Regions from separate parts of the Janthinobacterium sp. 1L-D-8-B-C4 genome, predicted to be linked through region 2. Evidence: predicted binding sites of a transcription regulator. Region 2 holds the regulator's gene; the other holds the start of a gene.
What was found. Region 2 encodes LexA, which represses DNA repair genes until DNA is damaged. Its sites were predicted from a motif close to ACTGTATNNNNATACAGT; they were not measured.
Positions count from the first base shown of each region.

Region 1: a site for LexA is predicted at 2,251-2,268, ahead of dinB (DNA polymerase IV). Genes of this name have one in related genera too.

Region 1 is NZ_JBXAVX010000015.1:102,157-106,580, reverse strand. Features, by position in the region: gene AC0Z42_RS23050 (S9 family peptidase) at 1-2,140, opposite strand, end outside; gene dinB (DNA polymerase IV) at 2,317-3,501, shown strand; gene AC0Z42_RS23040 (recombination-associated protein RdgC) at 3,619-4,424, shown strand, end outside.
Region 2 is NZ_JBXAVX010000006.1:315,113-319,536, reverse strand. Features, by position in the region: gene AC0Z42_RS13555 (replicative DNA helicase) at 1-461, opposite strand, end outside; gene rplI (50S ribosomal protein L9) at 598-1,053, opposite strand; gene rpsR (30S ribosomal protein S18) at 1,081-1,371, opposite strand; gene priB (primosomal replication protein N) at 1,398-1,697, opposite strand; gene rpsF (30S ribosomal protein S6) at 1,715-2,104, opposite strand; gene lexA (transcriptional repressor LexA) at 2,381-3,019, shown strand; gene AC0Z42_RS13525 (cystathionine gamma-synthase family protein) at 3,086-4,327, opposite strand.

The DNA.
Region 1 (4,424 bases), on a different contig from region 2:
ATTCGTCGATGCCCCATTGCGACAGCATCCACGCCATATTGAAGGCGTTCTCCTTGATCGCGTCATAGCGGCCGGAAGCGCCACCGTGGCCGGCGCCCATATTGGTTTTCAGCAGCAGCGGATTCTTGTCCGTTTTATAGGCGCGCAGCTTGGCCACATACTTGGCCGGCTCCCAGTACATCACCTGGCTGTCATTCAGGCCGGTAGTCACCAGCATCGACGGATAGGCCTTGCGGGCAATATTGTCGTACGGCGAATAGCTGAGCATGTAGTCATAGGCCGCCTTCTGGTTCGGATCGCCCCATTCCAGGTACTCGCCGGTGGTCAAGGGCAGGCTGGCGTCCATCATGGTGTTCATCACATCGACAAACGGCACGGCCGCGTGCACCGCGTGGAACAATTCGGGGCGCAGATTGACGACGGCGCCCATCAACAGGCCGCCGGCGCTGCCGCCCTGGATGATCAAACGGTTCGGGCTGGTCCATTTTTCGCGCACCAGGTAGTCGGCGCTGTCGATGAAGTCATTGAAGGTGTTTTTCTTTTTCATCAGCATGCCGTCTTCATGCCAGGCTTCGCCCATGTCGGTGCCGCCACGGATATGCGCCTGCGCATAGACCACGCCACGCTCCAGCAGGCTGATGCGGCTGATGGCAAAGCCCGCTTCCGTCGAGATGCCGTAGGAGCCATACGAATACAGCAGCAGCGGCGCCGAACCGTCGCGCTTGACGCCCTTCTTGTAGACGATCCACAGCGGCACTTGCACGCCGTCGCGCGCTTTTACCCACAGGCGTTCGGTGGCATAGCGGCTGGCGTCATAGCCACCGACGATTTCCTGCTGTTTCAGCACCGTGCGCTGGCCATCCTTCATGTTGACGTCAATCACCGTCGGCGGCGTGATCGGCGACTGGTACGACATGCGAAATTGCGCGGCATTGAATTCCGGCGTGCCGGCCGCGTTGGCCAGGTAGACCGGGTCATCGAACTTGACCGTCTTCCATTGCTTGCTGTGGAAATCGTAGATACGGGCGCGGTTCAGGGCGCGCGCTTTTTCCATCACCACCAGGTAGTCCTGGAACACATCGAGCGACTTGATGACGGCATCCTTGTCGTGCGGCACCATTGGACGCCAGTTTTTCGGCTGTGGCGCGCTCAGGGGCGCGCTGACGATGCGGAAGTTTTTTGCGTCCTTGTTGGTCAGGATATACAACTGGCCATCGCGGTGCTCGACGCTGTAGCGGTGGCCTTTTTCGCGTGGCAATACCTGCCGGAATTGGCCATCGGGCGTGCTGGTCGACAACAGCTGCACATCGCTGGTATCGGTGCTGCCGGCGCGCAAGGCAAAAAACTGTTTGTCTTGCGTACGGTTGATGCTGATGGAAAATTGTTCGACACCCTCGTGATACACCTGCTGCGGCGGAGCACCCAGGTTGAGGCGGAACAGGCGGTCCGAGCGCTTGGTGGTGGCGTCTTCCTGCACCAGCATCAGGGTGGCGTTGTTGGCGGCCCAGGCCAGCGAGGTGACGCGCGGCATGGTATCAACCAGCAGCTTGCCGGTTTTCAGATCCTTGATGTGCAGTTCGTACTGGCGAAAGCCGGTGGTGTCGGTGGTGTAGGCCAGCAACTGTTCGTTCGGGCTGACGGCAAACGCGCGCACCGAAAAGAAGGTGTGGCCTTCGGCCAGTTGGTTCTGGTCCAGCAGGATTTCTTCTGTTGCTTGCGCGTCATACGCGCCGTTGGTGCCAGCCGGCCGGCGGCAGCTGATCGCGTATTGCTTGCCCGCTTCGGTGCGCGTGTAATAGTAAAAATTGCCCATGCGTACAGGCACCGACAGGTCCACTTCCTGCATGCGGCCCTTGATCTCGCCGAACAGTTTGTCGGCCAGCGGCTGTATCGGGGCTGTCACGGCCGCCGTATAGGCGTTTTCCGCATTCAGGTAATCGATCACGGCGGGATCGGTCTTCTTTTGCAGCCAGCGGTAGTCGTCGGTCACGACCGTGCCGTGGCGGGTTTCCTGCCAAGCAGACTTGGCGGCGACGGGCGCGTCGGCCGCCGTCGCGAGTGGCGCCAGGGTGGACAGCAGCAGGGCCGGCAGACTCATGGCCAGACGGACGGTGTGCGAATAGCGTGATAGGCGAGACAAGGCAACTCCTTTGTAGTGTTGTGGCAAGATTCTATTCTTGCTACCCGGAAAAGCAAGCAATGATCCTGTTGGTTCGGTCGCAACTTGCCATATCGTCCGTTTCGGGTAATACTGTATGCATGACCAGTATCTTGCCGCCAATGTGTTGCGGCAGACCCAACCGCCGCGAGGTGTCCTTGACCGCATCCGTTTCCCCATCGCCTGAATCGCTCACGCCGCGTCGTTGGATCGCGCACCTGGATATGGACGCCTTTTTCGCCTCGGTCGAATTGCTGAAATATCCGGAGTTGCGTGGCGAAGCCGTCGTTATCGGCGGCGGTCGCCTGCAGCAGCCGGTGTTGCAGCCGGACGGCACGCGCCAGTTTGCCCGCATGCGCGACTATGTGGGGCGCGGCGTGGTCACCACCTCTACTTACGCCGCACGTGCGTTCGGCGTGTTTTCGGCGATGGGCATCATGAAGGCGGCCAAGCTGGCGCCCGACAGCATCTTGCTGCCGGCCGACTTCGAGGCCTACCGCGAGTATTCCACCCGCTTCAAGCAGGCGGTGGCAAGCCTCGCGCCGGTGATCCAGAACGTTGGCATCGATGAGATCTATATTGACCTGACCGAACACGGCAACGATGCGCCGGCGTTTGCGGCCAGGCTGAAGGCGGCCGTGTTCGAGGCCACCGGCCTGTCGTGCTCGGTTGGTTTGGCGCCGAACAAATTGCTGGCAAAAATCTGCTCCGACCTGGAAAAGCCCGATGGTCTCACCATCTTGCACCCGGAAGATATCGCCACGCGCGTGTGGCCCTTGCCGGCAAAAAAGATCAACGGCATCGGCCCGAAAGCCACCGCCAAGCTCGAAGCGATGGGGATAGTCACCATTGGCGAGCTGGCCCAGGCCGACCTGGCCGTGTTGCGCACCCAGTTTGGCGATTTGTATACGGGCTGGCTGCACCAGGCGGCGCTGGGCATCGATGACCGCCCGGTGCAGACCAGCCGCGAAACCAAGTCGGTCAGCCGTGAAACCACCTTCGAGCGCGACCTTCAGGTGGTGCGCGACCGCGCCGTGCTGTCGGAAAAACTGGAAAGCCTGTGCACGCGGGTGGCGGGCGACCTCGACAAGCATGCGCTGGCCGGTCGCACGGTGGGCATCAAGTTGCGCTTTGAAGACTTCAGCACCGTCACGCGCGATATCACCTTGCCCAGCGCCACGGCGGACGCGGCGGCGATTCTGCGCGCCACGCGCGACTGCCTGCGGCGGGTACCGTTCGAAAAGAAAATCCGCCTGTTGGGGGTGCGCATTTCCACCCTGTGCGACCCGTCCCAGGTAACGCGGCAGGCGCCGGCCCAGGCCGAGCTATTCCCCGCCTTGTAGCTGTTCAGATCTCTATTTCAAGCATTGCGCCAGAGCGCGCTTTTGACGGCAGGAACGTGTCGAAAGTGTAGAATGGCGTCCTATTAGCTCCAACGAAACAACCGGAAGACAAAAACTATGTGGTTCAAGAATCTTCAGATTTACCGCCTGCCCGCGCCGTGGGCTTACACGCCAGAACAACTGGAAGAGGCGCTGTCCTCGAACAAATTCACGCCCGCCACCAGCATGGACCTGATGCGCCAGGGCTGGGATACGCCACGCCCGAATGGCGGCCTGGTGCATGTGGTCAACAAGCAGATGCTGATCCTGCTGGGCACGGAAAAGAAACTGCTGCCGGCCACCGTGATCAACCAGGTGGCGAAAGCGCGCGCGGCTGAAATGGAAGAAGCGCAAGGCTTTGCACCTGGCAAGAAAGCCATGAAGGAATTGAAGGAGCGCGTGGCCGACGAACTGCTGCCGCGCGCCTTCAGCATCCGCAGCAATGTGTGGACCTGGATCGACCCGGTCAATGGCTGGCTGGTGATCGATGCGGCCAGCCCGGCGAAAGCCGACGAAGTGATCAAGCTGCTGCTGAAAGCGGTCGACAAGCTGCCGCTGGAAAGCCTGCGCGTGCAGCGCTCGCCGGTGGCGGTGATGACGGAGTGGCTGCAGGCCGATGACGCGCCGGCTGGCTTCACGGTCGACATGGACACCGAATTGCGCGCCACCGGCGAGAGCAAGGCCACGGTGCGCTATGTGCGCCACACCCTGGAAGCGGACGACGTGCGCCGCCATATCGCGGCCGGCAAGCAGTGCACGCGCCTGGCCATGACCTGGAACGACAAGATCTCGTTCGTGCTGACCGAATCCTTGGCGATCAAGAGCATCAAGCCGCTCGACGTGATCAAGGAAACCGAATCGAGCACCAAGAACGACGAAGAACG
Region 2 (4,424 bases):
AAGATCTTCGATTCGGCTTCGTCAAGCATCTGCTTGACTTCCTTGCCTTGCGGGCTGAACGCAGTGCCCGAGATATCGTCGGCCACGGTGATCAACTTGCGCAGCACGCCGCGGTCGCGCACGATCTCGGCGTAACGGCGGATATTGGCTGCCGACGGCGTGTTTTGCGCCATCGCGTTCAGGTAAGCGAGTCCGCCCACATCCTCGGCCTTGCCGAGCTGGGTCAGGGTTTCAAAAACAGTAATGACATCGGCCGGCTTCGAGGCGTTCACCATCTTGACGATTTGCTCGAAGATGATGCGATGGTCATAGCGATAGAAATCATCCGCATGCATGAAATCGGCAATGCGGTCATACGCGGCATTATCGCGCAGCAGACCACCAATGACGGACTGTTCTGCTTCGATCGAATGCGGCGGTATGCGGAGGGAATCCAGTTGTGGATCTGAGGGGGCGTTCATGGCGCGAATTATACCCGCTTCGGCGTGCGGGCAAAAATAAAGGGCTGAAAATGACGGAAAAAAAGGCCACAAAAAAGCCGGGCGAACCCGGCTTTTCCAATTGCGGCAATGCTGCAGGCCGAGGCCTGCAAACGATTTACGCGTTTGCGTCTGGTACCACAGCGATCACCACTTCCACTACCACGTCGGTGTGCAGGGCAACCGAAACGTTGTGCTCGCCAACAACTTTCAGCGGGCCGGTAGGCATGCGTACTTGTGCTTTTTCAACAGCGAAACCTTGCTTGGTCAGCGCTTCAGCGATGTCGAAGTTGGTGACAGAACCGAACAGACGGCCATCGACGCCAGCTTTTTGAGCAACTTGAACGGTCAGGCCGCTCAGTTTTTCGCCCTGGGCTTGCGATGCAGCCAGTTTGGCGGCAGCAGCTTTTTCCAGTTCAGCGCGCTTGACTTCGAATTCGGCGATCGCCGTAGCGGTAGCACGACGGGCCAGGCGTTGCGGGATCAGGAAGTTACGTGCGTAACCGTCTTTGACTTTGACGACTTCGCCGAGGTTACCGACGTTAACAACTTTTTCTAACAGAATGATTTGCATAGTTCTTCTCCAGGAATATCTGACCGATTAAGCGTGGTGCAAATCGGTGTATGGCAGCAGCGCGAGGAAGCGAGCGCGCTTGATTGCGGTGTCAACTTGGCGCTGGTAGTGCGCTTTGGTACCGGTCAGGCGTGCTGGCATGATCTTGCCGTTTTCTTGGACGAAGTCTTTCAGCGTGTCAACGTCTTTGTAGTCAACTTGTTCAACGTGTGCTGCGGTGAAGCGGCAGAACTTCTTGCGTTTGAACAGTGGGTTTTGCTGTTTGCGTTTTTCTTTAAGCTTGAGCTTGTTTTTGTCGAACTTTTTACCGAATGCCATTCTAGGCTCCTGTATCTAAAATTGCGCTAGTCAGAACTGACTGCACTAAAATCAATGATGTGAAACACCAAACTCTTGCTGTTGCGGCTTTTCCTGGCCAGGAAACCCGTGAACTGATACACCCCGCCCAAGCTTGCCTGACTGAACCGGCCTGAGATTTCGCCAGCGGCAAGCGCGGCAAGTTCAAACTCGGTCAAACGGGCGATACCGGCTTCCATCTGCTGCGAACTGTGCTGCAATACTGCATTCACGATCGGCAACCCTGCCGGGGTATAGCGCAATATTTCGCGCTCGGCAATGATGGCGGTAACTTGTAACTGGTTCAGCGCACGATCCTGGTCAATCAGGCTGCTGCTGCGGCTGGAGCGGCTGCTGGTGCTTCGGTGCGGTGGCTTTTGGCCGCATCTTCGCGTTGTACCGATTTCATCATCGGCGAAGGAGCTGTTTCAGCTTTCTTCATTTTAACGGTCAGGTGACGCAACACGGCATCATTGAATTTGAATGCTGTTTCCAACTCGACCAGGGTCTCGTTGTCGCATTCGATGTTCAGGCAGATGTAGTGTGCTTTAGGCAGTTTCTGGATCGAGTAAGCCATTTGACGGCGGCCCCAATCTTCCACGCGGTGAACCGAACCGCCGCGGGTGGTTACGCTGGCTTTGTAGCGTTCGATCATCGCGGGCACTTGCTCGCTCTGGTCCGGATGGACGATAAAGACTATTTCATAATGACGCATGCAAACTCCTTCAGGTCGGATTGATAATCGCCCACCCCGGCGTCAAGACGGGTGTGGGAAGGTCAGCCGAAGATTATAACCGCCTTTTGCAATCCGTTCAACCATTGCTTGCCATGCAGCGCCTGCAACGCCCGCCAGCGCAGCATTTTTGCTTCGCGCGCGACTTTTTCCATCGAAATCGGCCGAAAATGCCGAAAGTCGCTTGCATAGTCGGCGATACTGTACAAAAATACAGACTGTTCATATAGACAGCATTTCACTATGCACCCACCATCCATGATCAAGCTGACAGCACGACAAGAACAAATCCTGAACCTGATCAAGGACGCGATTGAAAACACGGGTTTTCCTCCGACCCGCGCCGAAATCGCCAATGAATTGGGTTTCAAATCGGCCAATGCAGCCGAAGAGCATTTGCAGGCCCTGGCCCGCAAGGGCGCCATCGAGATTTCGCCGGGCACCTCGCGCGGCATCCGCCTGATCGGCGCCTCGCTTGCCGAGCCGGCGCTGCCGAAGGTGCCTGCCGCGCTGCTGATGTCGCTGCCGCTGATCGGCCGCGTGGCCGCCGGTTCGCCCATCCTGGCGCAGGAAAACCTGGAAGCGAGCTACAACGTCGATCCGGCCCTGTTTTCGGCCAAGCCCGACTTTTTGCTGAAAGTGCGCGGCTGGTCGATGCGCGACGCCGGCATCATGGACGGCGACCTGCTGGCCGTAAAAAAAGTCGACAGTGCCAAGAACGGCCAGATCGTCGTAGCCCGCATCGGCGATGAAGTCACCGTCAAGCGCTACAAGAAAACCGGCACCCTGATCGAACTGTTCCCGGAAAACCCCGACTTCAAGGTCATTACCGTGACGCCGGAAGACGAGTTTGCCCTGGAAGGCCTGGCAGTCGGCCTGATGCGCAGCTGGCATTAAACTGCTGCACGTGAAAAAGGGCCGCCACAGCAATGCTGTTGCGGCCCTTTTTATTGCCGAAGGCGTTTACGCGTCCAGCGCGCTCTTGAAATCATCGAGCAGGTCGGCTTCATCCTCGATACCGACGGAAACGCGGATCAGCGACTCGGCAATGCCCATGCTGGCGCGGCGTTCTGCACCCATCTCGTAGAAGATCGTATGGGCGACCGGTATCACCAGGGTGCGCGTGTCGCCCAGGTTGCTGGCCGGTATCGCCAGGTTCAGGCGATTGAGGAAATCGAAGCAGTCGATGCCGTCTTTCAATTCAAAACTGAACAGCGAACCGTAGCTGCGGAACAACTCGGACGCCAGCGCGTGCTGCGGGTGCGACGCCAGGCCCGGGTAATGCACGGCCGCCACGCGCGGATCGGCTTGCAGCATGGTAGCGAGCGCCAGCGCGTTCGAGCAGGTGCGGTCCATGCGCAAGGCCATGGTTTCGGCGCCCACGGCAATATGATGCGCCGCTTCCGGCCCCAGCGAGGCACCGAAGTCGCGCAAGGCCTTGGCGCGGATCTGCGCAATGCCCCATTGTTTCGGCGCCGCCTTTTTGTAGTTCTCGAAAATATTCGGGTACTGCGTCCAGTCGAACACACCGGTATCGGTCAGGCTGCCCCCAAGCGCATTGCCGTGGCCGCCGATCGACTTGGTCAGCGCATTGATCACCAGGCCGGCGCCCACCGCTTTCGGGCGGAACAGGTAGGGCGTGGTCATGGTGTTGTCGACGATATACAGGATGCCTTTCTCGCGGCACAGCTCGCCAATCTTTGCCAGGTCGGCGATCTGCGTACGCGGGTTGGCGATGGTTTCAACGAACACGATGCGCGTTTGCGGCGTGATGGCGGCGGCCACGTTAGCCACTTCGGTGGCGTCGACGAATGACACGCCGATGCCCTGCCCCGTCACCGTCTGCCACAGGCTGTTGGTATTGCCGAACAAAAAGGCCGACGACACCACATGGTCGCCGGCGCGCAGCAAGGATTGCACAACGGCACCGATGGCACCCATGCCGGTGGCAAAGCACAAGGTGGCCACACCGTCTTCCATCTGGTTGACCTTGTCTTCCAGTGCGGAGACGGTCGGGTTGCCCTGGCGGCCGTAGCGAAAGCCCGGCTCCTTGCCCTGGAACACGGACGCCAGCTGGCGCGCGTCACTGTAGCCGAAAGCAACCGAAGTATGCACGGGCTTGTGCAGCGAGCCGTGCTCGATGCCCTTGCGGCGGTCGTTATGCAGGATGGTGGTGGTAAAGCCGTAGGTTTTTTTGGTGGTCATCGATGAAATTCCGGATATTCGATTTGCCGCGCAACCCCAAGGCAAATGCCGGGGTCAGACCTGAAGGTCTGACCCCAAAAAAAGCCCGGCGCAGGCC